DNA from 3 places in the Paucibacter hankyongi genome. Region 2 is predicted to be linked to each of the others. Evidence: predicted binding sites of a transcription regulator. Region 2 holds the regulator's gene; each other region holds the start of a gene.

Region 1 (10,099 bases), on a different contig from region 2:
GATTTTTCAAATCCAAATCAGCCATACGAATCAGTTTTTCCACATTTGGCCGACTGATCAAAGTCCGACTCAACATCACCACCTGCTGCTCAACATTGGGCTGAATCGCCAAGCCGGACATCAGCGGCTTAAGAATGGACTGGGTATCTACAAAGATACGAGCGCTCGCCTCATAGCGGTCAGGCAACACCGTCACTACGACAGCCCCTATGACACCGACCAACCAAGCCACCATCAACCCTGGCCATCGGTATTTCCAACTACGCTTAGCAATAGCAAGAATCTGGGCAATCAATAAATCCATCTGCGGTCGATCTCGTGAGAAGTGGCCAAAGCTCTGACCATATGGAGAGGAATATGAGGCAAAGGCTTCAAACCTGCACAACCAATTTACTAAACCACCCAGTCAGAAGAAACTCTGGGGAATAATCAACACATCACCCGGGCGCATTTCCACATTTGCAGAGACATCCCCACGCCTAATTAAGTCTTTCAAACGCACCGCGTATTGTTTGCCCCCGTCGGCCGAACGGAGAATGGTGGCCTCATTGCCCGCAGCGAAATCTGTAAGGCCACCAACTGCTATCATTACATCCAAGATCGTCATGTTCATCTTGTAGGGAAGAGCCTGAGGCTTGGCGGCCTCCCCGATGACCCGGATTTGTTCGCTGTAAGGGCCAACAAAACCAGTCACAATGACCGTGACCACCGGATCGCGAACATACTTGCCGAGCTGTTTTTCGATCTCGCGCGCCAGTTCGATCGGATTTTTGCCTTGCGCCAACAACTCATCGATCAAGGGCGTAGCAATCTTGCCATCGGGCCGCACCGGCACCGACATCGACAACTCCGGATTGCGCCAGACGATGATGTTGATGTTGTCACCAGCACCCACGATGTAGCTGTAATCCTGCGCCGTGGCTGCGACAGGCGCCGGGGGGAAGCGCCCGGAACTGCTGGCACAGCCTGCCAGTAAAACAGCGGCGGCTGCAAACAGAGCAAAGCCCAGCTTTTGCGAAACACTACGAATGCTCTTGTCCAAGGCAACTCCTCACTTGTCAATGAAATCTAACACGAACCACACCTCAGGCCCGCCCAAGCAAAAAACACCTTCGGACGGGTTTGAATGGCGGCTGGATCATGCCACAAAGCATCGTCCTACTCGGCTCGGAAATGAGGGGGGGAAAGACCAGAAAACGGCTGCGGTGTGACTATTTGCCAACTTCCCGGAACAACGCCAAACCCTCCACCCCAAAATACAGGGCAAGCAAAGCTCACCCCCTCAGCATAGGCCGAATCAGCGCGAGCAAAACCTGCTGCAGTGGATTGGCATTTCCGAATGGGCGCCATGCGAAGCTGAGCTTCTGCCTATACGCATCAAACTGCATTGACCAAGGCGCGGCGCGAAGCGCACCCCGACTCAGCAACACCTTCAATACAGAAGTGCCCATGACTCCAGCACACAGATCGCAGGACATCATGGTGGACGGCCCCCGCTTCTCCTTGAAATTCACTGCCTCCGGCGCAACCAAATAGCCACGATGCAAGGCAAGGGGCGACAAGCCTGCAATGAAACGAGCATATTGCTCTTGCTGATTGCACCCCTCAACACGGAAATACTGCTCAAAACTCATACCACCAGGACGAAAGTACAGGAAGGACACCCCCATGCCAAGTGGTGCAGCCGTCAGCGCAGGAATACCCCGTTCATAACAGGCCTTAAACAGCATACGCCGCGCCTCGATTGCAAAAAAGTCGATGCCATCAACGTAGACATCCACACCCCGCAAAAAATCTTCGAGATTTGCGGCGGTTACCCCCTCAACAAAGGCACGAACATCTGCTTCAGGATTAATGTCAAGCGCTTGCTCCCTCAAAACTTCGGCCTTTGGGCGACCCACGGTCGACATGAACGCCCCCACCTGCCGATTGAAGTTATGCACCTCAAAATCGTCAAAATCGGCGATATTGAAGTTACCAACGCCGAGCCGCGCCAAGGTCAGCAGATGAGCTCCCCCAACCCCGCCCAAACCGGCGATAGCGACCCGGGAACCACGCAACCTTTCCTGCTCAGTCTTGCTCAACCAACCATGATTTCGAGAGAAAGCTCGCTCATAATTAAAAGTCGAATTGGTTTTCACAGACACTCCACTGTTTGAACCGCAAATCCGCGTCCCCGGCATCATGCCACGAAGCACGGGACCCATGAAGCAAGTCACCCGCCCAAAATTTGCACCAAGAAATTCACCACCAGCAAATAGTCAGTTTGCCCAAAAAGGTTGGCCCATGAACTCTCTCGACACCATCCGTCAAATCCTGGACCTCGCACGTTGGGCCCCCAGCGGAGACAACACCCAGCCATGGCGATTTGAACTCATTGACGCGGACCGAGCGGTCGTACATGCTTTTGATACCCGCGAACATTGCGTCTACGACCTCGATGGACACCCCAGTCAAATCGCAATGGGCGCCTTACTAGAAACAGCCGCCATCGCCGCCAGTCAATTCGGCCGGAAAATGACAGCCAAACGCCGCGTTGATGCGCCAGAACACCGCCCTGTATTCGAGTTGAGTTTCGAACCTGATTCAACCATCTCGGCCGATGTTCTTTTTACAAGCATCAAAACGCGCACGGTCCAGCGACGCCCACTCAAAACAAAACCATTAACCAAGGAGCAGCGACAAATCCTAGAAGCGGCGGTGGGGCAAAACTTTCAAGTCCTCTGGCTGGATAGCTTTGCCAAGCGGCTAGACACAGCCATGCTGATGTTTCATTCGGCCAAGCTTAGGCTAACCATGCCAGAAGCCTACGAAGTACACCGAAGCATCATTGAATGGAACGCGCAATTCAGCTCAGACAAAGTTCCGGATCAAGCCTTGGGCACTGACCCCATCACCACCAGACTGATGCAGTTTGTAATGAAGAGCTGGTCAAGGGTTGAGTTTTTCAACCGCTTCCTGGCGGGCACTTGGGCACCGCGACTTCAACTTGATTTCCTGCCCGGCATCGCCTGCGCGGCTCATTTCGTCATCCACGCGCAACGCCCACCCCAGCACATCGACGACTATGTGGCGGCAGGCCGAGCCCTGCAACGATTCTGGCTGACCGCAACCCGACTTGGCTTGCAAATCCAACCCGAAGTCACTCCCTTGGTGTTCTCGCGCTACGCAAGGGAGCAGACCCCGTTTTCAACCTCAAGCGGCATGGCCAAGCAAGCCCAAAAAATTCAGTCACGGCTGTCTACCTTGTTGACTGCCCCCATTGCCGAACGGGCCGCATTCATGGGGCGAGTCGGCTCAGGCAAACCAGCAAGCGCACGCTCATTACGCCACCCCATTGAAGACTTGATACTAAATTCCCCACCAGGCCATATAAGGGCACCATAAAAAAAGGGTGCCGAAGCACCCTTTTTTTGTACGTCAAACCAATTTACTTGGCAGCGTTACGGCGGCGAGCCAAACCCAAACCCACAAGTGCCAAGCCAGTCAAAGCCAAGGTTGCGGGCTCAGGGACCACGCGAACCGTGTCAATTGCGCCTTCAGATGTCACATTGACATTAAGGCACTTCACACCGTTATGACCTAAACCAAAATCGCATGTCCCATAACTTGCCGAAGTGTTATCAATCTTATTCGTTGTTGTAGCTTGCCACAACACCTTCCCGACAGCCATCTCCGGAGCCAAACTAACACCAGAGCTATCCTTAACGTCAAAGCCCAACTGACCGATCACTGTCGCCAAGAGAGCGGAGTCACCGGCAGCGCCACCGATAACACCAGTTGACGCCGTGTTTCCACCCAAACCAACAATTGACCCACTTGCGTAGGTCGTGTAAGACCCGAAGGCATCATTCGTCGCACGCAAGGCAAAGGTTCCACTGTCAAAACTATAGTGGAAGCCACCACCAGCGTTCAACGCCACAACTGTGCCAGCGATGTCGGAAAAAACCAATTCCAACTGAGCCAAGCCAAAAGGTTTGAATAATTGCAGAGGGCCGGAATCACCAGAACCCGTCGAATTCTCTTTGATATAGCTTAAAGAGAAGACGTTACCAGATTCCGAAAACTTAGCGCCGACGAAAGCTTGATTGAGCGCATTTACCTCTTGCTTAACATTAGCAATCCCACCGCCCACGACCAAATGGCCAATATCCGTCGTCAGTGATGGCAGGAAAGCGGGCACATTCATTTGCCAGCGATCCAGCACCTGATAGCCAGCCGATGCCGACATGCTGGCCGCAGCCAAAACAGCAGCTGCAGACACAGCGCGCAAAGTGTTTTTCATGTTCATAAAGCTCTCCAATGAAGTGAAGTGAATTTCTACTAGTCGGCAGCTTATCCGTTTCCAGCCGCTTGCCCCTAGGACAACAGCAAATGGCGTGCCAAAAAAAATAACTTGTTCAAAATCAAAGACTTACAACACAGCACACTTCAAAACCAAAAGACTCATGCACAATTTGTAAAAAATCTCGACACTGTTAGAAGCTGCCGCCATTGCGAAGGACCTCAACAATGATCGCGCACCAGGGAACAGCAAGCGACGCCGAACTAAAGGCCTAGCAGCATTTGGCTGGCAAATTGAATAGGGATGGCATAGCTGATGCCCGAAGGATGCGTCAGCGCAGTCTCCTTGCTGCCCTTGACCAACACCATATTGACAATGCCCACCACCTCGCCCGAGTCCACGTCAAACACAGGCCCGCCACTATTGCCGGGATAGGCGGTCGCATCCAACTGAAGAATGTCAAAGCTGCCTTCGCGCAGTTGCCGAATTGCCCTTTCGTTCAAATTCTGAGCCGCAGGCGGAGGTAAAGCGATAGGCGTGACTGAAGAAATGACGCCCCGATGGGTGACCAATGAAAACCCCAGCGCGCCCCCCAGCGGAAACCCCATCAAAGCAATCGAGCCGCCCTCGCGCGCAAGCCCCGTTTGCGCAAGCTTCAAGCTTGGCACGGCAGGCCCGTCGAAACGAATCAGAGCAAGGTCATGGGCGGCATCCACAGAAACAACCTTGGCCGCACGTGAACTCCATTCACGCGAACCGACCCTGACCTGAACTACCAAACGAATATCCCGATCCCCTCCCAGGGTTTCAGGCAACACGTGGGCATTGGTAAAGGCCAGGTTTCCATTCGCCACGACAAAACCAGTCCCCCGAAAAGTAAATCGCGGCCGATCGGTCTCCACAAAAGTCCCGACCAACAAGACCGAAGGCTTGCTGCGCAAGACCAACTCCGGCAAATCTGCAATAGCTGGCGCGGAAGCGCCGAATAGGCTCAAGACAAAAAAACCTAGTTTCAAAATCCCACGACGGCAGGATAAGGCCCCCTTGCTCATTGCATCAAGTCCGCTGAGGTATGACCCACTTCCAATGCGGCTACGCAGCGCCGCCACACCGAGTCAGGCTCATCGATTTTGAAGCCATAAAATATTCCAAGTTCTGTTTCTTTGCGCCGCATGACGGTGACAATAACCTCTGATCTCTCCCGATTGCCCAACTCAATAACGGCTCGCCCGGATGAGCCGATCGGCAAGTCCAATTTACATTCCGCCTGAAAGCCGCCAAACGACAACTCCACCACATTGACAACAAATGATCGATTTTCATCCGCAGCAGTAAACGCTATCGAACCAGGACAGCTCAATGAATACCGTTGATGCTGCCGCAAAGGGTGACTTTCCAGAGCGACGCCTTGCATCATTGGAAGCACCGAACGGAATTCAGCCATCGTATAAATCGACCACAACAGGGACTTCTTTCGATCATCCAAATGATCAAACAATTGTGTTTTTGAATTGAAAAAATAATTCAACAGCTCCGGAGTCATGACCGGATCATTGGTAGTGAAATAACGCCGACTTGGCAACTTTATGTTCGCCAATTTCAATTGAAAGAAGTAACTATAAAGATTCTTCTTTGCCGGGCGACCCTTATACCCTGATCGAAATATCTCGGCGGCGTGCTTTAGATCCAAGGTCGCGCCGACTGCTGGCGCGCCATTGGCAAAATCATACTGATCCACCGTCGTCTCTTGCAATCTCTCAAAAAACAACAAAGCCTCATAGAGCTCTATTTTTTCAGGGTTGACAGCAATAACCAAATGCCGAGTATCAAAATACTCAACACAATATTCCCTCATGAATTTCATCAACGGAAATAGTATTGCCCCTCCAGTTTTCCTAAAGTCAGGATGAACCGCAAGCGCCGATATTTCAGCAATATTGCCGCCCTTAATTCGAACACCTTCCAAATCAAACACTGATTGCAATGGGAAGCCAAAAACTCCTTCCCGTATCATAGAAATCGTCCCAACAACTCGGCCGTCATATTTAGCGCACAAGGTTGTTGTGGTCGGCAGTGCGTGATACATGGTTATCCGCATGCCACTAGGATCCGGCTTCATAAACCCGCTAGAAACATAGGCATCGTGCAGAATTCTAAAACACTGCTCCAACTCCTCTTTGGTTTCTGCAATTTTTAGCTCAAGTCGGGATTCCGGGGCAGGATCGCAATCAACCATCAAGCGATAAATTGCGAATCTCAATACCGCCGGCAACCAGGCAAAAAGATGCCGAGCTCCTTGATGAATTTTTTTCCGCAAACTTGAGCGGCGAATGTGCGTCATTTTCTACACCACCTATCAACTTGGAAATTCCCCCAAGAGTCCTCCAGCCTAACCTGCGCAATCAACTGCAGGCCATAACGAGTAGGCACAAATATCCAGCAGGAAAAGACAGCGCAAAACAAACCCCATCTTCACATATAAAAATGAGATTCATTAAAATCTCTTAGAAATCACCCCAAAGAAAGAGCATTTACCCTATCTATTTCAACGCAGAAAGTAACTCTTGTACCTCGCCTTGTTGAGGAAATTTCGGCCCTAACTTTGCAAGGCGATCCAACTCTTCTCGGGCAGCAGACTTTTGCCCCGCAGAAATATAGTATCGCGCGAGGCCGACACGGTAACCGCCGCCATTAGGTGCCAAATCAACCGCACGCTTTTGAAATTCTATCGCCTTTTCCAAGCGCCCGGCGGCGGCATGAATTTCAGCCAATGTATCCAACACAATGGGCTGATTTGGAGCCCACTGATTCGCTTTTTCAGCGTATTCCAACGCACCAGTTTTTTTGGAACGCAAGAGCAACCAAGCCAAATTATTCGCCGCGAGGAAATTATTAGGCTGAACTTTCAACACCTCAATAAAACGCCGCTCCGCCAGAGAATAGGCGCCTTTGGCCATTGCGATATCGCCCATATGATAAAGGAATGCTACATCATTTTTATTTTGTTTCATCCACTCATCTTCAAACTGCGCCTGCTCAACCGCCTTACCGCTCTCCAGCAAGACACGGTGCAGTTTCATCGCAACTTCTGGAGAGGCTTTTTTCTTCAAAGCAGCGCGGTAAAAATTGGCAGCCTCATTCCAGTTTTTTGTATTTGCCTCAATATCACCAAGAATCGCCTGACCAATGCCATCCGCTTCATGCTGCGACTGTATATTTCTCGCTATTGCCCTTGCCTCAGAAATACGCCCGCCAGCCAATTCAAGCGATATCAATGATGTTTGAGCCGGCAAATAATTTGGGTTGATCGCAATAACACGCCTCAAACTTTGGGCGGCTGCAACGGAATTATTAGTCTTAGCGTGCAATTCAGCCAACTGCATCAATGCCTGTATGTAGCTAGGCCGCAAGCTCAGCGATTTATTCAAAGAACTTAGCGCCTGATTGGTGTCGCCAGTAATAGCTTGGGCCATCCCCAGTGCTGACCATAGTTCTGGGCTATCAGGTAGCACAGAGACTGCATCTAGTGCCGCAGTCAACGCAAGTTTTTGCTCCTTGCGCTCAATTTGCATCGCTATCAAGGCTAGGCGAGGGGCCGGGTCACTCGGAGCCAGGGTGACCAGTTTAAGCAATGCCGCAGCGAGCTCGTCATTGCTGGCGCCTGCCTTTTGTTTGACGGCAATCATGGCCATGTGCGCGCGTACATTTTTTGGCTCAATGTCGACAACCCCTCTGAGCCGAGCAAGCGCGGAGTCAAATTGCTTTGACTCAACGTCCAAAACACCCAGACTGTTGGCTGCAGGAAAAAATACTGGATCTATTTTCAAGGCCTCATCAAAAGCCTGCCGGGCCTTTTCCTTATTACCCCGCACCAATTCCAAATTACCCCGCATATAGCTAGCGGTTGGAAGCTTTGGAGTTTTCGCTTCCAATGCCGCGATCGCCACTAAGGCCTGATCAAAATCTCTACGTTGCACCAGAGCATTTACTAGCGCCAAATCGGCGACCGTCCCGGAATCATCTGTTGAAATATTACGCAATTCAGCCAACCCGACATCGCCTTGCCCTCTAGCCACTTTAACAAGGGCCAGTGCGGTTCGGCTAGACATATCTCTCGGATTCAACGCGGCAGCTCGATATAGTAACTCTTCGGCCCTCTTGCTATCGCCCGACTGCAAGTAGGCTTGCGCGGCCAAGCCCAAGGCGCTGCCGTCTTTGCTTTGAGGTTGAATTAAACTTTGAAGGGTAGTGATGGCCTTAGTGGATTCACCCATTCTCAAATAGGTCTGAGCAAGCAACTTTGTCGCCTTCCCCGATTCATCTGAAGAATTTTTTAGTGATTTAACCAAAAAACTTTCAGCTTGAACCAAGGAACCTATGCGAAAATTAATGGCACCAGCCAGATGAAGAACACGGGCATCATCTGGCATCATCTTGATTAAGACCTGCACGCTTTCCTGAGCCAACTTGAAGTCATTTGTCTCAAGTGCAACTAATGCCGTATAAAAGAGAGTCCGGGGATGTTTAGGGTTGACTTTCCTTAAGTCATTCAATTGATTCTTTGCAGCAGCAAAATCTTGTTTTGCAATGAGTAAGCCGATGATCGAAGAATGGGCGGAGATATTTGATTTATCGAGAACAATTGCACGACGATAGGCCTCAACCGCGGCATCAACATTACCCCCTTTGAGCACTAGCAGGTCACCCTTGAGTTGCCACGCGGAAGCGATCGTTGGCTCAGCATTAACTAGACTGTCAACAGCCCGCAGTCCAGCATCAACTCCATCTGTGCTGGCTATTAAACGTGCTCGAATAATTTGCGCTTGCGTATTCTTTGGATCGGCCTTGATTGCAGCATCAACTCGCTCCTTTGACTGATCCAACTTCCCCAATTCACCATAAGCATTGGCCAAAGCGGCTTGAAGTTCTGAAATAGAATCCGAAGCCTGAAGAGTGGTCCCTCCGAAGTCCGCTACTAATTTATTTGCCTTACCTTGTGCAAGCAGGGTCTGAGCGAAAACGGGCACCAACTTATCCTCCTCAAAACCAAGCTCGCGTGCTTTTTCTAGCTCGATAATGGCCCCTTCGACATCGCCGCTTTCAAGCAACAATCGGCCCAGTAAAAATCTCGCCTCAGCTAAGGAAGAATTCTTCTGCAAAGCATTTTTCAACTGAATTACTGCGGCGCCGCGGTTATTATTTGAAATATCTTTTTTCGCTGCCCCCACGAAATCATCTGCCGTCTTCTCAAAACATCCACTCAGAAACAAAAGAAAAACAATCGCCGATTGCTTTTGAAACAACCTATTTGCAATATTTTTAGTTAAATTCATTTGATTTTCAATCTAGTCATTAAATCATATAGAGTTGGCCGACTCACACCTAGAATGTCAGCCGCCTTGGCGACGCTGCCATCAGCCCGCGCCATTGCCGCCACTACCGCCATCCGCTCCGCTCGCTCACGCACCCAACGTAGATCCAATGAGTTTTCTTCCTCATTAACTTGATCGGCATTGACTTTCAAACCTAAATCTATTGCTTGCACACGGTCGCCATCCGCCATGATGCAGGCTCGTTTCAACAGGTTCTGTAATTCACGCACATTACCTGGCCAAGAATGCGCCTCAATGACACGTACCGCGTCCTCGGCGAGACTTAATACAGGCCTGCGTTGCTCTCCGGCGAACCGCCGCAAGAAGGCATGCGCGAGCAGAACCGCATCCCCTAGGCGATCACGCAATGGCGGTATGTCCACCACAATCTCGGCAAGGCGGTAATACAAGTCTTCCCGAAATCGACCTTCAATGATTTGAT
Region 2 (10,099 bases):
CGCGGTGCACCACTTCCCACAACTCGACATCGCCAAAGTCGGCAAAGAACTCCAGCTCGCGCAGCATATTGAAGCGCTCGGAGTCCTTCACCTCATACAGCCGGGCCAAGGGCACCAACTGTTTGGCCACCAGGTCCGACAAGGCGCGCCCGAAGGCTTCCCAGTCGCCATAGCGCTCCTCTGGGTGTTTGGACAGCGCCTTCAGGATGACAGCATCCAACTCCGCCGTCACCCCGCCGCGCAAGCCGACCAGCGTCGGCGCGGCCTGGTGGTAAATCTGGTGCATCAAGGCCATCTGGCTGGGCGCATCAAAGGGCGGCCGGCCGGCGATCAGGTGGTAGAGCACGGCGCCCAGGGCGTAGATGTCGGCACGGCAGTCGACATCACCGCCCTCAATCTGCTCGGGCGGCATATAGGCCAGCGAGCCAACGCGGTGCACCTGGGTCTGGTCGGAGTTCAGATTCAAGGCGCTGCCAAAGTCGCTGACCTTGACATCGGTCACCTGGCCCTGCGCATCCAAGACCGCCAAGAGATTGGCCGGCTTGACATCGCGGTGGATCAGGCCCTGACGGTACACATAGCCAAGCGCCATGGCGCACTTGAAGCCGAGTTCGACGATCTGGTCCAGCGGCAAGAGCCGGTCACTGCGACAAAAATGCTTCAGCGTCACGCCGGGCACGTACTCCATCACCAGATAGGGCGCGTCTTGATCCGGCACCGCGTCCAGAATCTGCACCACATTCGGATGCTGCAGCCGACCGGCCAAGGCGGCCTCGGCGGCATAGAAGCGGGAGCTGAAGTCACCCTGCTGCCCCAACCGGCTGTTGCTGGCCCAAAACCGCATACGCTTGATGGCGACTTCGGTCTGCCGAAACTCGTCCAAGGCCAGGAAAACATCGCTGGTCGCCCCCTCGCCCAAGCGGCGCAGCACCCGGTACTTGCCGATATAGGCGGGCAAGTCAACGTTGGCTTCGAGAGGGAGGTCGAGGTCCGAGGACATGACGAGCATCATACGCAAGCGCCGCCCGTAGAATTGTCGAATGATCCAAGCCAAGCACGACCTGCTCGCCGCCCTGGGCGAAGCCATCCAGCAACTCAGCCCCGGCGCCACGCTGGCCGCTGCCTTTGAATCGCCCAAGCAGGCCAGCCACGGCGACTTCGCCTGCACGGCCGCCATGCAGCTGGCGAAACCGCTGAAAAAGAACCCCCGAGAGCTGGCTCAGTCGCTGATTGATGCGCTGAATGCCAAGCCCGCCTTCCAAACCTGGGTGGCGGCGCTGGAGATTGCCGGCCCCGGCTTCATCAATATCCGCCTGAAGGACGCCGCCAAGCAGGCCGTGGTCAGCGAGGTCTTGGGCGCCGCCGAAGCCTTCGGCCAGCAGCCGGCCAATGACCGCCATGTGATGGTGGAATTTGTCTCCGCCAACCCGACCGGGCCGCTGCATGTGGGCCATGCCCGCCAGGCCGCGCTGGGCGATGCGCTGTGCAGCCTGTTCAAGACCCAGGGCTCGGACGTCACCCGCGAGTTCTATTACAACGACGCCGGCGTGCAGATCGCCACGCTGGCCAACTCCACCCAGTGCCGCTTGAAGGGCATCAAGCCCGGCGACGCCGGCTGGCCGGAGAGCGCTTACAACGGCGACTACATCCAGGACATCGCCGACGCCTTCCTGGCCAAGAAGACGGTGGTGGCCGATGACCGCCAGTTCACCGCCTCCGGCGATATCGAAGACCTGGACAGCATCCGCCAGTTCGCCGTGGCCTATCTGCGCCACGAGCAAGACCTGGACTTGCAGGCCTTTGGCCTCAAGTTCGACAGCTACTTCCTCGAGACCAGCCTGTACAGCAGCGGCCGGGTCGAAGACACCGTCGCCAAGCTGATCGCCAATGGCAAGACCTTTGAAGAAGGCGGCGCGCTGTGGCTGCGCACCACCGACTACGGCGATGACAAAGACCGCGTGATGCGCAAGAGCGAGGGCGGCTACACCTACTTTGTGCCCGATGTGGCCTATCACATCGACAAGTTTCAGCGCGGCTACAGCAAGTGCATCAATGTGCAGGGCAGCGACCACCACGGCACGATCGCCCGCGTTCGCGGCGGCTTGCAGGCGGCCGATGTGGGCATCCCGCAGGGCTTCCCCGACTACATCTTGCACAAGATGGTCACGGTGATGAAGGGCGGCGAGGAGGTCAAGATCTCCAAGCGCGCCGGCTCTTACGTGACCCTGCGCGATCTGGTCGAGTGGACCAGCCGCGACGCGGTGCGCTTCTTCCTGATTGGGCGTAAGGCGGACACCGAGTTCATCTTCGACGTCGATCTGGCGCTGAAGCAGAACGACGAAAACCCGGTCTTCTATGTGCAGTATGCGCACGCCCGTATCTGCTCGGTGATCCGCAACTGGGTGGCCCGCGGCGGCGATGAGTCCACGCTGAAGAACGCCGACCTGAGCCTGCTGACCGCGCCGACCGAGGCCGCACTGATGCTCAAGCTGGCCGACTACCCGCGCATGCTCAGCAGCGCCGCCGAGTCGCTGGCCCCGCACGATGTGGCCTTTTACCTGCGCGACTTGGCCGGTTGCTATCACAGCTACTATGCGGCCGAGCGCGTGCTGGATCAGACGCCCGAGCTGAGCCAGGCCCGGGTGGCCTTGCTGGCCGCCACCCGCCAGGTGCTGCGCAATGCACTGACGGTGTTGGGCGTTAGCGCGCCCGAGGTGATGTCGCGCGAAGTCGCCAACGAGTCCACGGAGAACGCATGAGTCAACAGGGCGCAAAGCCACAACAGAAGGCCCCGTCCAAGGGCCAATCCAAAGGGCAACGCGGCGGGTTTGTGCTCGGCATGATCGTCGGCCTGCTGCTGGGTCTGGCCGTCGCCCTGGGCGTGGCGCTCTACATCACCAAGGTGCCGGTGCCCTTCATCAACAAGGTGCCGCAACGCACTGCCGAGAACGACGCCGAAGAAGCCGCCCGCAACAAGAACTGGGACCCGAACGCGCCCTTGGCCGGCAAGGCCGGAGCCAAGGTGGCCAGTGGCGTGGTGGGCGGCCCCGCCCCTGCCAGCACCGAGGCGCCCGCTGCGGCTACCCCGGCCGCGGTGGCGCCGGCAACGGCGACGGCCCCACTGACTGCGCCGGCAACGGCACCTACAACCAGCCCGGCCCCGACCAAGGCGGCCGAGAAGCCAGCAGAAAAGCCGGCCGAGAAAGCTGCGGAAAAAGCCACCGACAAGAAGGCCGACGCGAAAGCCGCAGCAGCCGCCGCGGCCGACCCCTTCATGTACTTTGTGCAGGCCGGCGCCTTCATGAAGGCCGAAGACGCCGAGCAACAACGCGCCAAGCTGGCGATGCTGGGCTTCACGGCCAAGGTGATGGAGCGCGAGCAATCGGGCCGCACCGTGCTGCGCGTGCGCATCGGCCCCATGGATGTACGCGACGAAGCCGAAGAGCTGCAGAAAAAGGTCGAGGCCGCCGGCATCGAAGCCAATCTGGTGCGCGTGCAACGCTAACGCCCTGCAGCTGCGGTGCTCGGTTGCGGCGCTCGAGCGCGGCACTCGAGCGCGGCGCCACCCCGAAAGCCCTGGCCTGCCGGCCTGAAGTTCAAGCTGATTCCCACTGTCCGCCCTAGGAATTGAAGATGATCAAGCGACGCGATTTCTCCGCCACTCTGGGTCTGGGTACCCTGGCCGGTCTCGGTCTGGCCGGCGCAATGCCTGGCCTGGCCCAAGCCCAAGGTGGCCCGATCGAAGGCAAGCAGTTCGAGCGCCTGGCTGCCGCGCTGCCGCCCACGCATCCCGGCAAGATCGAGGTGATCGAGTTCTTCTGGTACGGCTGCCCGCACTGCTTTGCCTTTGATCCGGCGCTGAGCGCCTGGGTCAAACAATTGCCGGCGGACGTCACGTTCCGGCGTGTCCATGTCTCATGGAACGCCTACAACAAGCTGCACCAACGCCTGTTCTTCGCGCTCGAGGCGATGGGCAAGGAGGCCGAGGTGCACGATCAGGTGTTCCACGCCTTCCAGGTCGACCGACTGCCGCTCGACAGCGAAAAGTCCATCACCGAGTTGGCCGTCAAGCTGGGCCTGGACGGCGCCAAGTTCAGCGCCGCGTTCAATAACTTCGGTATGAACGCCAAGTGTGAACAGGCCAATAAATTGTCCGAAGCCTTCCACATCGACGGTGTGCCGGCGCTAGGCATCGGCGGCATGTTCCTGACTTCGCCCTCGAAGGCTGGCATCCGCGGCCAGTCGGAGCAGCAACTGGGCAAGCAAGCGCTGGCCGTTGCGGACTATCTGATCAATCTGGCTCGCCAACGCAAGGGCTGAGGCGCCCAACCGTACGCAGGCACACAAGCACGCACGCAAGCACCACAGGACCGCATTCGATGATGAAGATCCAACGCCGCAATTTCAACGCCAGCCTGGCCGCCATGGCCGCCGCCGGCCTGCCTACCTTGAGCCTGGCCCAGGGCGCTCCGGCCACGCCGGTTGAAGGCACTCAATACCTGCGCCTGGCCCAGCCACTGCCGGCCAGCGGCAGCAACAAGATCGAGGTGTTCGAGTTTTTCCTCTACACCTGCCCGCATTGCTACGCACTGGACCCGCTGCTGACGGCCTGGAGCAAGCAATTGCCGGCCGATGTGGTGCTGCGCCGCATTCATGTCGGCGTCGGCGCCATGCACAAGTTGCACCAGCGCATGTTCTACGCGCTCGAATCGATGGGCCGTCTGGGCGATCTGCATGAGTCGGTCTTCAAGGCCTTCCATGTCGACCATCTGGAGCTGAGTGACGAAAAGGCGATCACCGCCCTGATGGTCAAGCTCGGTGTTGACGCCGCCAAGTTCAGCGCCGCCTTCAACTCCTTTGGCGCCCAGACGCGACTCGGCCAAATGGCCAAGTTGGCCACCGACTACAAGGTCGAAGGCGTGCCCGCACTGGGCGTCGGCGGCCGTTTCCTGACGGCGCCTAGCCTGGCCAAGGGCAATGCGCAGGCCTTGGCCGTGACCGATCACCTGATCAAGCTGGCGCGCGGCAAGGCATAAGGCCAGCCTGCGCCCGATGCCGGGCTAGAATGGTCTGCAAGAATTGTGCCGCCATGCGAAACCCTGATCCCCGCCCCATGACCTCGTCCCCTGCCCGCCTGCTGCAACAGGCCTTGGGCCTGGGCTTGGCCGCCCTGCTGAGCCTGGGCGCCGCGCCGGCACGGGCGGAAAAGGCTGATCGACTCAAGCCGCTGAATATCTCTTCCGAAAAAGGCGGCCGCATTGATGTAGCCAACCAGCGCACCGAGTTTCTCGGCGATGTGGTGCTGAGCAAGGGCAGCCTCTTGCTACGCGCCGAGCGGATTGACCTGCGCGAAACCGGCGACGGCTATTACCAGGCCTACGCCAATGGCCAGACCGGCAAGCAGGTCAGCTTCCGCCAGGGCCGCGATGTGCCGGGCGAAGCGATCGAGGGCTTTGCCGATCAGGTGGAGTACGACACCCGCAGCGACGCGGTGCGTTTCATTGGCAATGCGGTGGTGCGCCGCACTGTCGGCACCGCCGTGGGCGACGAGGTCACCGGTGCGGTGATCGTGTATGACAACCGCGCCGAGGTGTTCACGGTGGAAGTGGGCCAAGCCTCGCCGCATCCGACGGGGCGTGCGCGGGTGGTGATCATGCCGCGCGGCGCGGCCGGTGCCACCGTCAGCGAAACGCCCAACCCCGCCGTGACGCTGCAGCCCAGCACCGAATTGCAAACGCCACGCAAGCCCTCATGAACAACGCCGCCGTTACGCATCCGCCGGCCGCGCTGGAGTCTGGCCCGCGCAGCCGCCTTGAAGCCGAAGGCTTGGCCAAAAGCTATGGCGTGCGCCGCGTGGTCAAGAATGTGCATCTGAGCGTCGGCAGCGGCGAAGTGATCGGGCTTTTGGGCCCCAACGGCGCCGGCAAGACCACCAGTTTTTACATGATCGTCGGCCTGGTGCGCGCCGATGCTGGCCAGATCCGCATTGACGGCCAGGCCGTCGAACATCTGCCCATCCACCAACGCGCCCGCCTCGGCCTGAGCTATCTGCCGCAAGAAGCCTCGATTTTTCGCAAGCTAACGACCGAGCAAAACATCCGCGCGGTGCTGGAGTTGCAAGTCGGGCCGGATGGCCGCTCGCTGCCGCCCAAGCGCATCAATGAATTGCTGGAAGGCCTGCTGCACGACCTCAGCATCGAATCGCTGCGCGACAGCCCGGCGCCCGCCTTGTCCGGCGGTGAACGCCGGCGCGTTGAGATCGCCCGTGCGCTGGCCACCCAGCCACGCTTCATCCTCTTGGACGAGCCCTTTGCCGGGGTGGATCCGATCGCGGTGCTGGAGATCCAGCGCATCATCGGCTTCCTGAAGGCGCGCGGCATCGGGGTGCTGATCACCGACCACAATGTGCGCGAAACGCTGGGCATCTGCGACCGCGCCTACATCATCAGCGAGGGTTCGGTGCTGGCCGAAGGCACACCGGACGAGATTGTCGACAACGCCGACGTGCGCAAGGTCTACCTCGGCGAAAACTTCCGCATGTAGCGGGGCAAAAGACGATGAAGCCCTCACTACAGGTTCGGCTGAGCCAGCATCTTTCATTGACGCCGCAATTGCAGCAGTCAATCCGGCTCTTGCAGTTGTCGACCCTGGAACTGAACCAGGAAGTGGACCAGATGCTGGCGCAGAACCCGCTGCTGGAGACCGAAGAGGACTACAGCGTGGCCGCGCCCGAGTTGGCCGAGATGCGCGGCAGCATCAGTGAAGCCACCGCCGCCGAAGACAGCGGCGCCGACCTAGAAGTAGGCGGCGGCAGCGAAGGCCCGGCCGAGATTCAGGCCGAAGACTTCGGCAGCACCGAGCGCGAAGACTGGGAGAACGGCACCGAGCGTGACGACTTCGACGGCATCCGCGAACAGCCCGCCAATAGCAGCAGCGGCGGCGATGAAGACGGCGAGCGCCAAGACCAGTCCAGCGGCGAGATCAGCTTGCAAGAGCATCTGGTGCAGCAAATGGCCGGCATGAGCTTGTCAGACGCCGATCGCATGGCCCTGCATGTGCTGATCGAATCGCTCAACGAAGACGGTTATCTGGAAGATACGCTGGAAGACATCGCCGCCTCCTTGACCGACGCGGCCGATGACCCGGAAGAGCACGAAGAACTGCTGGCCCAGTTGCGCATCGCGCTGAAGTGGTTGCAGCACATGACGCCCAGCGGTGTCGGTGCCAAGGACCTGGCCGAATGCCTGGAATTGCAGTTGCGCGCCCTGCCGCGCAGCCAAGCGCAGATGATCGCCATCATGATCTGCAAGCGCCATCTGGAACTGCTGGCGCGGCGCGATCACAAAAAACTGATGGCACTGACCGGCGCCGATGAGGCCTTGCTGCGCGAAGCGCAGGCCTTGATCGTCTCGCTGGAGCCCAAGCCGGGCCGGGCTTTTGCACGCGGCATGGCGGCGGCAGTGATTCCGGATGTGATCGTGCGCAAGGTCGGCCGCGAGCTGCGCGTCATCATCAACCCCGAGGTGGCGCCCAAGCTGCGCATCAACGAGATGTACGCCAATGCCCTGCGCCAAACGCGCGGCGGCATCACCAACAGCGCGCTCGGTGGCCAGCTGCAAGAAGCGCGCTGGTTCATCAAGAACATTCAGCAGCGCTTCGACACCATTTTGCGGGTCTCGCAAGCCATTGTGGAGCGGCAAAAAGCCTTCTTCACCCATGGTGCCTTGGCGATGAAGCCACTGGTCCTGCGCGAGATTGCCGATGAGTTGGGCCTGCATGAATCAACCATCTCGCGCGTCACCACCGCCAAGTACATGGACACGCTGTTCGGCACTTTCGAGCTGAAGTATTTCTTTGGCTCGGGCCTGAGCACCGAGGCCGGCGGCGAAGCCTCCAGCACCGCGGTGCGGGCGCTGATCAAGCAGTTCATCGATGCGGAGAACCCGGCCAAACCGCTGTCCGACAGCGCCATCGCCGGCATGCTGGAAGAACAAGGCATCCAGGTCGCGCGCCGCACCGTGGCCAAGTACCGCGAAGGCATGAAGATCGGCACCACCACCATGCGCCGGGTCAGCTGAGCCGCAGCGTCATGGAGCGGGTACGGATTCTTCCCGCCACCCTGGCTGGCCTGTACGCCACCCACACCGTCAGCGCACGCAGTTACCCCAGGCATTGGCATGACGGCTATGGCATCGGCCTGATCGATGCCGGCGCGCAACGCAGCGCCAGCGGCCGCGGTCAGGTTCACGCCACCGCTGGCGATCTGATCACGGTCAACCCCGCCGAGGTGCATGACGGCGAAGCACTCGGCGGCCAAGCACGGCAATGGCGCATGCTTTATCTGGAGCCCGCGCTGATGCAGCAGCTGGCGCAGGATCTGGGCGTGCCCGCGGCGCAGCGGCTGGAGCTGAGCCGGCCGGTCTTGTCAGACCCGCAGCTGGCCCAGCGCTTTGCGCGTGTGTTCGAAGCATTAGCTGCAGCGGAGCATGAACAAAACAGCCTCGTCAGCGAAACCGAGCTGCAAGAGCTGCTGGCAGCGCTCTTGGCCTCTTATGCGAATCAAACGCCGCGCGAAGTCAAGACGCTGGGATTTGCTGCCATGGAGCAGGTGCGCGCACGTCTGGCCGATCAATCCGACCTCACGCCGAGCCTGGCCGAACTGGCGGACTTGGCCGGCCTGAGCCGGTTTCAATTGCTGCGCAGCTTCAAGCGGGCCTATGGCCTGCCACCGCACAGCTATTTATTGCAATGCCGGCTCGCGCAAGCGCGACGCCAGATTGCCCAGGGCCAAGGGCTGGTCGAGGTGGCGCTGAGTTGCGGCTTTGCCGACCAAAGCCATCTGACACGGGCATTTCAGCGCTTTCTCGGTTTGACGCCGGGCGCCTATCGCCAGGCTCAGGGCGGCAATCGACGCTGAGCCCATCAGGCCGGGTGCCTGCAATATTGTTCAAGACCGCGTGCGGCGGGCCCAGCAAACTGAGAGTTCAGTCTTCAAATACCGCATCGCCCGATGAACGAACAAACCCGCGCCTCAATCTACTGCGCTTTGGCCATGATCTTTGTCGGCAGCACCGTGGTCGCCAGCAAACTGATCGCCGCAGGCCTGCCGCCCTTTACCGCCACTGCGCTGCGCTTCGCCATCGCCCTGCCGGTCTTCCTTTTGCTGCTGCGCTGGCAAGGCGTTCGCTTGCCTCGGCTGGGCGAGCTGAGCTGGCGCGACCGCGTGCTCCTGCTTTGCCAAGCCGCCGCCGGCAGCGTCGGCTACACCGTCTTGATGATTGCGGGCCTGCGCCTGAGCTTGGCGGGCGATGCGGGCGTGATCGCCGGCAGCTTGCCGGCCATTGCAGCCCTTTTTGCCGTGCTGGTGCTGGGCGAAAGGCTTGATCGGCGGCTCGTCCTGGCCATCGCCTTGGCATGCTTGGGCTTGATGGCGGTGAACTGGCCCGCTGAACCAGGGACTGCCTTGGCAACAGACCGTGGCCTGGGCAATCTGCTGATTCTCGGTGCCATCGTCTGCGAGGCCTTGTTCATTCTCTTGAACAAGAAACTGCAGCAGCCCCAAGCCGCCTTGGTTTTGTCAACGCTGATGTGTGCGGGCGGCTTCTTGATCGCCCTGCCCTTGGCCTGCTTGGAGTGGCCATCGATAGACCTGTCGTCGGCGCATTTGCTGCCGGCGCTGCTGGGGGTGGCCTATTACGCACTGGTGCCCACAGTGCTTGGCTTCGTGCTTTGGTACGCCGGTTCCGCCCGACTTTCCAGCGCGCGCGCCGGCTTGTTCACCGCGCTGCTGCCGGTTTCTGCGCTCTTGTTCGCATCCGGCGTGCTGGGTGAGGACATCTCCGGCCGGCAGTTGCTGGGCATGCTCTGTGTGCTCGGTGCCATGGGTTTGATGGCCCTAGTCCCGCAACAAGCCATTCCCGACACAAACACAGCACGCACCCAGGTTTAAGCGCTTGGCGCAGAATCCCTGCATCGCTTGCCTTCAACGGGGACCGTGAATGCTGTCATCGAAACGCTCCTTTCACAGACTGCCGGCCATAGGCCTCCTGCTGCTGGCCCTGGCCGCTTGCGCCAGCTTGGACCCCGGCCGCAGCATCAC
Region 3 (10,099 bases), on a different contig from region 2:
GGCCTTGCTGGACCTGTACGGCTATGTGGACAAAGACGGCGACGGCTGGCGCGACATGCCCGATGGCTCGCCGCTGGTGATCGAAGTGGCCACCCAGCCAGACGCGCTCTCGCGCCAGTACGACGAGCTCTGGCAGCGCAATTTTGGCTCGGTGAACATCCGCACCAAGTTCTTCCATGGCAAGTGGCCGGAGCAGCTGAAGCAGGCGCGCGCCGGCAAGCTGATGTTGTGGATGTTGGCCGACAGCGCCAACTCGCCCGATGGCCTGGACCAGATGCTGCGCCTCTACAGCCCGGCCATTGGCGCGCGCAACTATGCCCGCTTCAAGTCCGCCGAGTTCGACAAGATTTACGAGCAACTTCAAGTGATGCCCGACAGCCCCGAGCGCGAGGCCTTGTTCCAGCAAGCCAAGCGCATCGTGGCCGCCTATGTGCCCGAGAAGACCCATGTGCACCGCATCATCAATGACATGAGCCAGGCCTGGGTGATCGGCTACCGCCGGCCGCTGTTCAGCAATGACTTCTGGCAGTTCATTGATGTGGACAACTCGCTAAAGCCCGCACGATGAGTTCAAGACGCCGTTTTCTGCGCCAGGGTGCGGCGCTCGCCGGCAGCACTTGCTTGGCCGCGCCGAGCTTGGCCTCGGCTAAGGCGGTATCTGGACGCAAGGTTTTGCGCACCGCCTTCAACTCGGCAGAGGTTGGCTTCGACTTGCCGCAGGTCTCCGACCAGACCTCGGTGACCGTGGCTTCGCACATCTTTGAGCCGCCGCTGACCTTTGACTATCTGGCCAGGCCGGTGGTGCTCAAGCCTTTGACGGCGGCAAGCCTGCCCGAGGTCTCGGCCGACTTCAAACACTTTGTCTTCACGATCAAGCCCGGCATTTACTTCGCCGATGACCCGGCCTTCAAGGGCAAGAAGCGCGAGCTGGTGGCCGAGGACTATGTCTACAGCATCAAGCGCTACTACGACCCGCGCATCAAGACCGAGCACCTCTACCAGTTCGAAACGGCCAAGCTGCTGGGCCTGACGGAGCTGCGCAATCAGGCGCTGAAGAACAAGACCGCGTTCGACTACGACAAGCCGGTGGCCGGCCTGCGCGCGCTGGACCGCTATCGCTTCGAGGTGCGCCTGGCCGAGCCCGACCCGCGCTTCGTCAATGTCTTTGCCAGCAGCAATTTCACCGCTGCCGTGGCGCGCGAAGTGGTCGAGGCCTATGGCGACGACATCATGGCGCACCCGGTGGGCACCGGGCCTTTCCGGCTGAAGAGTTGGCGGCGCAGTTCGGAGATCGTGCTGGAGCGCAACACGAATTTCCGCGAGCAGTTTTTCGAATCCGACGGACCTGCCGCTGGCGATGCAGACGCCGCACGGGCCGCCAAGGACTTGGCCGGCAAGCGCCTGCCGCTGCTGGACGAGATTCGCGTCAGCATCATCAATGAGGCCCAGCCACGCTGGCTGGCCTTTTTAGGCGGCGAGCTGGACCTGCTCGAGATGCCGGTCGATGTGGCGCGCCTCGCCCTGCCGAATGGCCGGCTGGCACCGAATCTGCAAAAGCGCGGGGTGCGTGCGCTGGATTCGCACGGTGCCGACATTGCCTTCAGCTACTTCAACCTGGAAGACCCACAGATCGGCGGCTACACGCCCGAGAAAGTGGCGCTGCGCCGCGCCATCGTGCTGGCTTATGACAACGCCGAGGAAACACGGCTGGTGCTGCAGGGTCAGGCCTTGCCGGCCCAGAGCATGTTGCCCTCGCTGATCTACGGCCACCAGCCCGAGCTGCGCAGCGAGGCCGGCTTGACCGACCCGGCCCGCGCCCAGGCCCTGCTGGACCTGTATGGCTATGACAAGCGCGATGCCGAAGGCTACCGCCTCAACCCCGACGGCAGCCCGCTGACGCTGCGCCGTGCCGGCCGCGAAACCGCGCGCGAACGCCAGCTGCACGAGCTGTGGAAAAAGAAAATGGATGCGGTGGGCCTGCGCATGCAGTTCGAGACCGCCACCTTCGGCGAGTTGATCAAGAAAGCCTTGGTCGGCCAGCTGATGATCTGGGGCTACACCTGGGACCTGGGTTCCCCCGACGGCGACTTTTTACTGGGCATGGGCTATGGGCCGAACGCCGGCCAATCGAACGATGCGCGCCTGAAGCTGGCCGAGTACGACCGCATCTACGAGCGCCAACGGGTACTGCCTGACGGCCCCGAGCGCCTGGCCCTGATGCACAAGGCCACCCATCTGATGCTGGCCTATATGCCCTATCACCCGCACAACTACCCGCTGCGGGTGGATATGTTGCAAAAAGAAGTGCGCGGCTTTGTGCGACACCCTTTCAACCGGGATCGCTGGCGCTTTGTGGACATGGGTTGAGAGCATCCCTGGCCTCTAAGTCCTGGGATGGTTCGCGCGGGAGCAGTCCGGCGCCGCGTTTTGCTCCGTGTCATTCCGGCGTGACCTAGGGTCACGGCCTCCCTTCTTTACCTGCGCAAAACGCGCCGCCGGACCGCTCCTTCGCGGCCTTGCGCGTGTGCCACGACGCGGGCGCCAACTGTGTGCAGGCTGCGCGCCCGATACCCGCCGCCCTCCAGCATCACCTCATGCAGTGAGCTTTTCTTGTCATGAGACTTAGAGGCGGCTCTCGGTGCATGCCTCTCAAGGGCTGCATGAGGCCAAGAGGCGGGTATGCTCATCGGATCTGCTCGCAGGGCCTGAATCGATGAATCCACTCGCTGGCATTGACGCCGCTTTTTTGCATCTGGAAACGGCCCAGATGCCCATGCATGTGGGCGCGCTACATCTGCTGGAGTTGCCGGCCGACTATGCGGGCGACTTTCTGGAACACCTGCGAGCCCACATAGCGGCACGTTTGCCGCTGGCGCCGGTCTTGCGCCGCAAGCTGGCCACCATGCCCTTGAACCTGGCCAACCCTAGCTGGGTGGATGCCGCGCCCGATCTGGAGGAGCACATCGTCGGCTACGACCTGCCCGCGGGCAGCGATATGGCCGCGTTGGAAGCGCAGATCAGCCTGCTGCACACCGAACTGCTGGACCGTGACCGGCCGCTGTGGAAGTTCCATGTCTTCTACGGCCTGGAGCCCGGCCCCGAGGGCGAACAGCGTTATGGCCTGTACACCCAACTGCACCACGCGGCCGTGGATGGGCAAGCCGCGGTGGCCCTGGCCGGGGTGATTCTGGACACCACGGCCAAGCCGCGAAAAACTGCAGCCAGCGCGGCCACCAGCAACGCCGCCGACAGCACGCAAGCGCAGGTCGGTACCGTCGGTATGTTGCGTTCGGCGCTAGCGCAGCAGCTGGGTCAAACCTGGCAACTGGCGCGCGCCTTGCCCGGCGCGGCCGGCACGCTGAGCGGCATGGCGGCCCAAACGGCTGCCGATGTGGCCGGCGCCAAGCTGAAGGGCTGGCTGGGCGGAGACAGCGCCGAGCAAAGTCAAGAAAGCAAGATCAGCAATCTGAGCCTGGCGCCGCGCACCCGGCTGAACAACAGCGTCACGGCCGAGCGCAGCTTCTCCACCGTCAGCCTGCCGCTGCCGGTCTTGCACGATGTACGGCGCAAGCATGGCGCCAGCCTGAATGACGCGCTGCTCTTCATCTGTGCCGGTGCGCTGCGACGTTACTTCAGCAAGCATGGGCCGTTGCCACGCAAGTCGCTGGTGGCGGCCGTTCCGGTGTCGATGCGCAGCAGCGGTCGCATGAGCAAGGCCAATACCCAGGCCACGATGAGCTTGGTCAGCCTGGGCACGCATCTGGCGGACCCAAGCAAGCGCCTGGCCTATCTGCTGGCAGCGTCACAGTCGATGAAGAGCGAGTTGGAACGCGTCAAATCGCTGATGCCCAGCGACTACCCCTCGATGGGCGTGCCTTGGTTGATGCAGGCTGGCGCGCAGCTCTATGGCCGCGCCCATGTGGCCGAGCGACTGCCGACGGTGGCGAATCTGGTGATCTCGAATGTGCCGGGGCCGACACAGCCGCTCTACCTGGCCGGCGCACGGGTGCTGAGCATGTATCCGGCCTCCATCGTCGTGCATGGCTTGGGCCTGAATATCACCGTGCAAAGCTACGCCGACTCGCTCGACATCGGCCTGATGGCCTGTGCCCACGCGCTGCCGGAAACGAACGAACTGGCGGCGCATCTGGAGGCGGCCTTTCTGGAATTTTTGGCACTGCCGGTGGCCAAAGCACCGCGAGCGAGCGCCAAGAGAACCGGCACCTCGGCGAAGAAAGCGCGCGTTTCCGCCCCTAAAGCTGGCCGCAAGGCTTGATCGGGCTTCGCTACCATCAAGGCTGCACCCGTATCTCTCACGACTCCGCCTGTTGACGCATGCCAGCCTCGCCCGCTTCCCCCCGCAAACCCAAGGCCGTGCGCACGCGCAGCAAAACGCCGAGCGCGCCAGCTGAGCCCCCAGCGCAAGAAGTAGAACAGCCGACGCCCTCACACAGCGACTGGCCGCATCTGGACCTGCGCCCACCGAACGCCTTGTTGATGATGTTGGAGGGCCGCGCGCCCTGGGAGTTTGCGGCCTTGCTCGCGGCCACACCCTGGCTGCGCAAGCTGCCGCGCGGCGATGGTCACCCGGTGGTGGTCTTTCCCGGCTTGGGCGCCAATGATGTGACGACACAGCCGCTGCGGCGCTTGCTCGACACGCTCGGCTACGACACCCATCCCTGGCACCAGGGCTTCAACTTCGGGCCGCGCCAGGGCGTGCTGGAGCAGTGCAACCGCGATGTGCAGGCCTTGTTCAAGCGGCATGCGCGGCCGGTCAGCCTGGTGGGGTGGAGCCTGGGCGGCATCTATGCGCGCGAGTTGGCCAAGGAGTTGCCCGAGCATGTGCGCTGCGTCATCACTCTGGGCACGCCCTTCACCGGCCACCCGCGTGCGACCAATGCCTGGAAGTTCTTTGAGCTGATGAATGGCCGCCATGTGGGCGACCCGGCCATGCTGGCGCAGATCCGCCAAGCGCCACCGGTGCCCACCACGTCCATCTATTCGCGCAGCGACGGCATCGTGGCCTGGCGCTGCAGCGTGATGGAGCCGGCCCCCCGGCACGAAAACATCGAGGTGCACGCCAGCCATCTGGGGTTGGGCATGAATCCGCTGGCGCTTTACGCCATCGCCGACCGCTTGGCCCAAGACCCACAGGACTGGCGCGCCTTTGAGGCGCAGGGCGCGCGGCGCTGGTTCTACCGCACCGGCCAGCCCGAATGAGAAGAATGAGTCCGCGCTGATGCAAATCTCCGCCAATGGCATTGCCATCGAGGTCGACGACCAGGGACCACCCACGGCCGAGCCGCTGCTGATGATCATGGGCCTGGGCATGCAGCTGACCGCCTGGCCCGAGGGGCTGGTGCAGCAGTTGCTAGCGCAAGGCTTTCGCGTCATCCGCTTTGACAACCGCGATGCCGGCCTGAGCCAGGCCTTCGATCAGCTGGGCGTGCCCAATATCGGCCTGGCCTCGATGCAGCATCTCTTGCACCTGCCGGTACGCAGCCCCTACAGCTTGGCCGATATGGCGCGCGATGCGATCGGCGTGCTGGACGCCTTGGGCCTAAAACAAGCCCATGTCTGTGGCGCCTCCATGGGCGGCATGATCGCCCAACAGGTGGCCCTGCTGGCGCCGGAGCGGGTCAAGAGCCTGACCTTGATGATGACCAATAGCGGCTCCCGCTCGGTGCCAGGGCCGTCGATGCGGGTACGCAGCGCCTTGCTGAGCCGGCCGCCGAATCCGCATGATTTCGCGGCCGTCGTAGAGCGCACCTACCAGTTGTTCCGCCTGATCGGAAGCCCCGCCTATCCGGCACCTGAGGCCGAGCTTCGCGAGCGAATCAGGAACTCTTTGCGGCGCAGCAACCGGCCACGCGGCGTGCTGCGCCAGCTGGCCGCCATCGCTGCCGATACCCACCGCGCCGGCCAACTCGGCCGCATCAAGGCGCCCACGCTGATCATCCACGGCGAAGCCGACCCGCTGGTGCCCGTGCCCGCCGCGCAGGATCTGGCGCGGCGCATTGCAGGGGCGCAGTTGGACATCATCCCCGGCATGGGGCATGACTTGCCGGAAGCGCTGTGGGGACGCTACGTCCAAGGCATTGTTGAATCTTCAAAGTCCAGTGCCTGAATCTGAATCAACTCAGATGGGGTCTGTTCTTTTGCCCTGAAGCCGGCTCAGCAAGGTCCTGTTTTCATGGGCGCCTGGATAAATGCTTTGCCGCCCAGGAGTTCCTCATATTCCATGACGCATGAAAAAAGCGCCCTTGCGGGCGCCTTTTTTCTTCGTCAATCAGACGAAGGATTCAATTTTTATTGCTTAGGCAAGAACTTGGTATCAACGTCGCCGCCAACTGCCCAAGTCACGCCTTTATCGTTGCAAGTACCGGTCCAAATGATTTTCTTGCCGGAAGTGATATCGCCAACTGCTTTCAGAACAGCGGTCACGGTGCCGGTCGCACCATCAGCGGTCACCGAAGTCACATAGTCGCTGCTGATCGAGGTTGCGGTAGGCAGACCCAGTGTGGCGTTAGTTGCCGACGAGAATGTGCCTTCGCTGCAAGCGATGCCCATACCGGTCAAAGCAGGGCCTGCAATGCTGGTGACGCCGGCCAGCTTTGCCTTGGTTGTGTAGTCTTTGTAAGCCGGCAGAGCCACGGCAGCCAGAATACCGATGATGGCCACGACGATCATCAGTTCGATCAGGGTGAAACCTTGTTGGACGCGCTTCATGTTCATGACGAGTACTCCTGGAGAGGGGTGTTGAGGGGTAGAGACACCCCCCCTGAATGCAGGGGTCGTGCCAGCCTCGCCGAGGCTTCAGCTTGTGATCAAAGTCACATCCCAAGCGCTCCTCGCCACCTTCGACTGACATTTTTTGTCAGCTGCAGGTGCACAAAGCGGTCGACAGCTCGGCAATGTGACGTTTTTTGGCGCCATTTGGAACGTCAGGGCCCGTACCAACGCGATCCCAAGCGGGCCGTTTTTTCGAGCGGGCAAAAAGAAAGCGCCGCAAAAGCGGCGCTTGGGGCTCAAAACCAGAGCAAGCTTGGCTCAAAACTCCATCAGGTCGCCGGCCTGCAAGGCTCGGATGCGGTGCTGCGTTTCCAGCGCCGCCACTGCGCTCATCACCGCCTGGCCCTCGCCCGGCTTGATATGGGTGATGTGCACCGCCACGCTGCCCGACAGCTGAGCCAACTCGGGGCCGAGGCTGGCCGGGCAATGGTGGCGGCTGACACGGGCCAACTGGGCCTCATCGTCGCCAAATGCGGTTTCAATCACCAGATGCGCCACCTGGAGCTGCGCCAGCCGCTGCCACAGCGCCGGGTTTGGCCCGGTGTCGCCGGTGAAGACCCAGCTGCCCTGCGCGCCGCGCACGGCAAAACCGACCGCCGGCACCGTATGAGCGGCGCTCAGCACCTCGACCTCGCGCGTACCCAGCATCAAGGTTTGGCCCAATTCGAACGGGTGCAAGCTGAGCACCGGATGCTCGGCGCTGGGCAATCGGGTGAAGTCGGGCCAGATCACGCCGTTGAAGATGTGCTTGCGCAAGGCCTCCAAGGTCTCCGGCAGGGCGTGCACCTGAACCGGAGGCCGGCCCGCGAGTTCACGCTCGCGCAACACCGTGTCGGCCAGCAGCGGAATCGACAAGATATGGTCCAAATGCGAATGACTGACCAGAATATGGTCGATACGCACCAAGGCCTCCAGCGGCAAGTCACCCACGCCGGTACCGGCGTCGATCAAGACATCGTCATCGAGCAAGAAGGCGGTCGTCTTGTAACCGGCCGCGATGGCGCCGGAACAACCAAGAACGCGTATTTTCATGAATCAAGACTTTGCTGCGGTGGGGCATGCCGTGGCACGGGGCCGCAGCGGAAGCCTCCACTGTAATTGCAGCGGGCCGCCGCGCAAGGGAGCATTACCGCCTTTGGGCGCCAGCCGCCAACTGTGCTTGCAAGACAGCCCGAAGGCGTGACTTGCTGCACAAGCGCCGAGCCGGCGCGCCGTGCTTGGCATACTGACGCCTTCCAGCAAAAAGACACGATGGCCACGAAACCTATTCCGCCCAGCAACAATGCCATGCCTTTCGGAGCGCCCGACGGGATGCGCAGCTTGAGCAAAGAGGAGCTGGTCGAGCGGGCACGCGAAGTCAAATCAGGCCTGAAGCAGCGCGCGGCCGGGGGCCGCGCCGAGGAGGCACCGCCCGATCCCGCCGATGTGCAGGCGGTATTCGACGCCTTGCTCTTGACCGATGGCGCCCGTGGCGCTGCAGGCCTGTGCCAATGGCTGCAAGCCATGGGCGTGAAGCACCAGGGCAGCGGCGGTGATCGACCGTTCCAATTGCCGCAGGTGAGTCATTGCCTGCAAACCTTGCAGGCGCAAGGCCTGGCCGAGATCGTCTCCGGCCGCGGCTATGTGGCCGATTTGCAGGCCAACGCCGAGCGGCTGCAGTCCTTGCTGCTGCGCCCCGAGGCGCCGCAGTATTGGCGCTGCCTGGCCTGGGTTTACGGTGGCGGCTACGGCGATGTGCGACGCGAGCTGGCCTGGATCAGCTACCGCAGCGAGCAAGAAAAAGTCAGCCTGCTGCGTCTGTACATCCACTCAGGCGTCAAGCGGGCCGAGTTCGATCGCCAGGTCTCGGCGCAGTTGCACGATTTGCTGTCGCCGCTGATCCTGCTGCAGGCGGTGACCCAACCCTGGCTGCCGCAGGCCATCGCCCGGATCGATGCCGAACTGCGCGGCAAGCTGCTGGCTCACACCATGGCCCTGCTGCCACCCAGCGACCCGCGTGCGCAAGCCCTGTCGCAATGGCTGGAGTCCAGTTTCAAGACCGCACCGATGTCGGTGGCGCCCGAGCTGCGGGGCCGCTTGGCCGAGGCCAGGGTGCACGCGCTGGACTTCACAGGCATGCACGCCCTGCTCGAGGGCCTGAGTGGGCCCAGCCTGCCGATGTATGCCGCTTGCGAACAAGCCGCGAGCGGCGAATGGGCCGAAGCCGCAGCCACCTTCGAAGCGGTGATGAAAGAACTGCGCAAGCTCAGCGGCGCCCGCCGCGGCGCCCTCGATGACGGCCTTGCACGCATCTATGTGCTGTGCCTGCTGGCCCAGGCCGAACCCAAGGCCTGGACCACGGCACGCAAGTTCTGCATCGCCGAGTCGGGCTCGCGCAGCCCCTCGCCGCATGAGCAATGGGGCCGCTGGGCCCATGTGATCGGCACCCGGCTGGGCGAAGACAGCCTGGACCCCGACTGCCTGGCCTATCAGCCGGCGCTGGAGTTGCGCGAGCACAGCCTGGGCGCCGCCGCCGATCGCCTGCTGCTGGCCGCCTGGGCCGGCAAAGCGGCCGCGGGCTGGAGCGCCGCGACTGTTCAAACCGTGGTGCAGCGCCTGCACAGCAGCGGTCAGCTGTGGCTGGCCATTTGGGTGGCCGCCGCAGCGGCGCGGCTGGAGATCGAGCTGCCGCCGCTTGCGCTGAACGGCGTCCAGCCTCCCGCAAACTTCCTCGGTGCACCGCGCGAACCCTGGCGCGACGCGCTGGCCGCCATCGCCTCGCTAGGCGAAGAAAAGGCCGCCAAGCCGGCCACCAGCAGCGCGGAGCTGGCCTGGCAAATCACGCTGGACCCGCAAGGCCGCATGCAAGACCTGGAGCCGCTGGAGCGCAGCATGAGCGCCCGCGGCGTGGCCAAGTTCAAGCCGGTGCCCTTGAGCCGGCTGAAGAAAAACGGCGCCGCCAGCGCGCGCGACAACGCGGTGCTGCGCCATATCGAACGCAGCCCTTATGGCGGCGTCAACAGCTTTCAGATTGACGCCTCGCAGGCGGTGGTCGCCCTGATCGGCCATCCGGCGGTGATGTTTGCCGATGCGCCCGGCCAATGGGTGGAGTTAGTGGAAGCCCAGCCCGAGCTGGAAGTGCTGCGCCGCCCGAGCAAAACAGGCGCGGCCGGCGAAGAGCAGTTTGAGTTCTCCATCCACCCGCAGTTGGTGGGCGTGGAGCCGCCGCGGCTGTTCGGCTTCTTCGGCGCCAGCCACGAAGTCGAGAGCGCCAAGCGCGACGCCTTGCGCATCGTGCGCGATGGGCCGCAGCGCGCCCGACTGATCC

The links. Region 2 encodes sigma-54, which starts transcription at its own class of promoters, with help from an activator protein. Its sites were predicted from a motif close to TGGCANGNAANCTGCTTT; they were not measured.
Region 1: the regulator sigma-54 is predicted to act here: its motif matches at 4,368-4,385, upstream of WG899_RS20910 (PEP-CTERM sorting domain-containing protein).
Region 3: the regulator sigma-54 is predicted to act here: its motif matches at 6,785-6,802, upstream of WG899_RS16070 (pilin).

The regions. Positions count from the first base shown of each region.
Region 1 is NZ_JBBHJX010000023.1:20,945-31,043, forward strand. It holds gene WG899_RS20890 (XrtA system polysaccharide chain length determinant) at 1-304, opposite strand, end outside; gene WG899_RS20895 (XrtA/PEP-CTERM system exopolysaccharide export protein) at 407-1,042, opposite strand; gene WG899_RS20900 (ThiF family adenylyltransferase) at 1,275-2,141, opposite strand; gene WG899_RS20905 (nitroreductase family protein) at 2,206-3,387, shown strand; gene WG899_RS20910 (PEP-CTERM sorting domain-containing protein) at 3,431-4,291, opposite strand; gene WG899_RS20915 (S1 family peptidase) at 4,549-5,337, opposite strand; gene WG899_RS20920 (GNAT family N-acetyltransferase) at 5,334-6,626, opposite strand; gene prsT (XrtA/PEP-CTERM system TPR-repeat protein PrsT) at 6,826-9,618, opposite strand; gene prsR (PEP-CTERM-box response regulator transcription factor) at 9,615-10,099, opposite strand, start outside.
Region 2 is NZ_JBBHJX010000005.1:13,946-24,044, reverse strand. It holds gene WG899_RS09770 (protein kinase domain-containing protein) at 1-1,000, opposite strand, end outside; gene argS (arginine--tRNA ligase) at 1,041-2,759, shown strand; gene WG899_RS09760 (SPOR domain-containing protein) at 2,756-3,505, shown strand; gene WG899_RS09755 (thiol:disulfide interchange protein DsbA/DsbL) at 3,634-4,320, shown strand; gene WG899_RS09750 (thiol:disulfide interchange protein DsbA/DsbL) at 4,380-5,036, shown strand; gene lptA (lipopolysaccharide transport periplasmic protein LptA) at 5,114-5,755, shown strand; gene lptB (LPS export ABC transporter ATP-binding protein) at 5,752-6,543, shown strand; gene WG899_RS09735 (RNA polymerase factor sigma-54) at 6,558-8,078, shown strand; gene WG899_RS09730 (AraC family transcriptional regulator) at 8,090-8,917, shown strand; gene WG899_RS09725 (DMT family transporter) at 9,011-9,949, shown strand; gene WG899_RS09720 (outer membrane protein assembly factor BamE) at 9,999-10,099, shown strand, end outside.
Region 3 is NZ_JBBHJX010000011.1:99,427-109,525, reverse strand. It holds gene WG899_RS16095 (ABC transporter substrate-binding protein) at 1-568, shown strand, start outside; gene WG899_RS16090 (ABC transporter substrate-binding protein) at 565-2,367, shown strand; gene WG899_RS16085 (wax ester/triacylglycerol synthase family O-acyltransferase) at 2,714-4,276, shown strand; gene WG899_RS16080 (esterase/lipase family protein) at 4,375-5,220, shown strand; gene WG899_RS16075 (alpha/beta fold hydrolase) at 5,240-6,127, shown strand; gene WG899_RS16070 (pilin) at 6,310-6,735, opposite strand; gene WG899_RS16065 (MBL fold metallo-hydrolase) at 7,051-7,824, opposite strand; gene WG899_RS16060 (DEAD/DEAH box helicase) at 8,044-10,099, shown strand, end outside.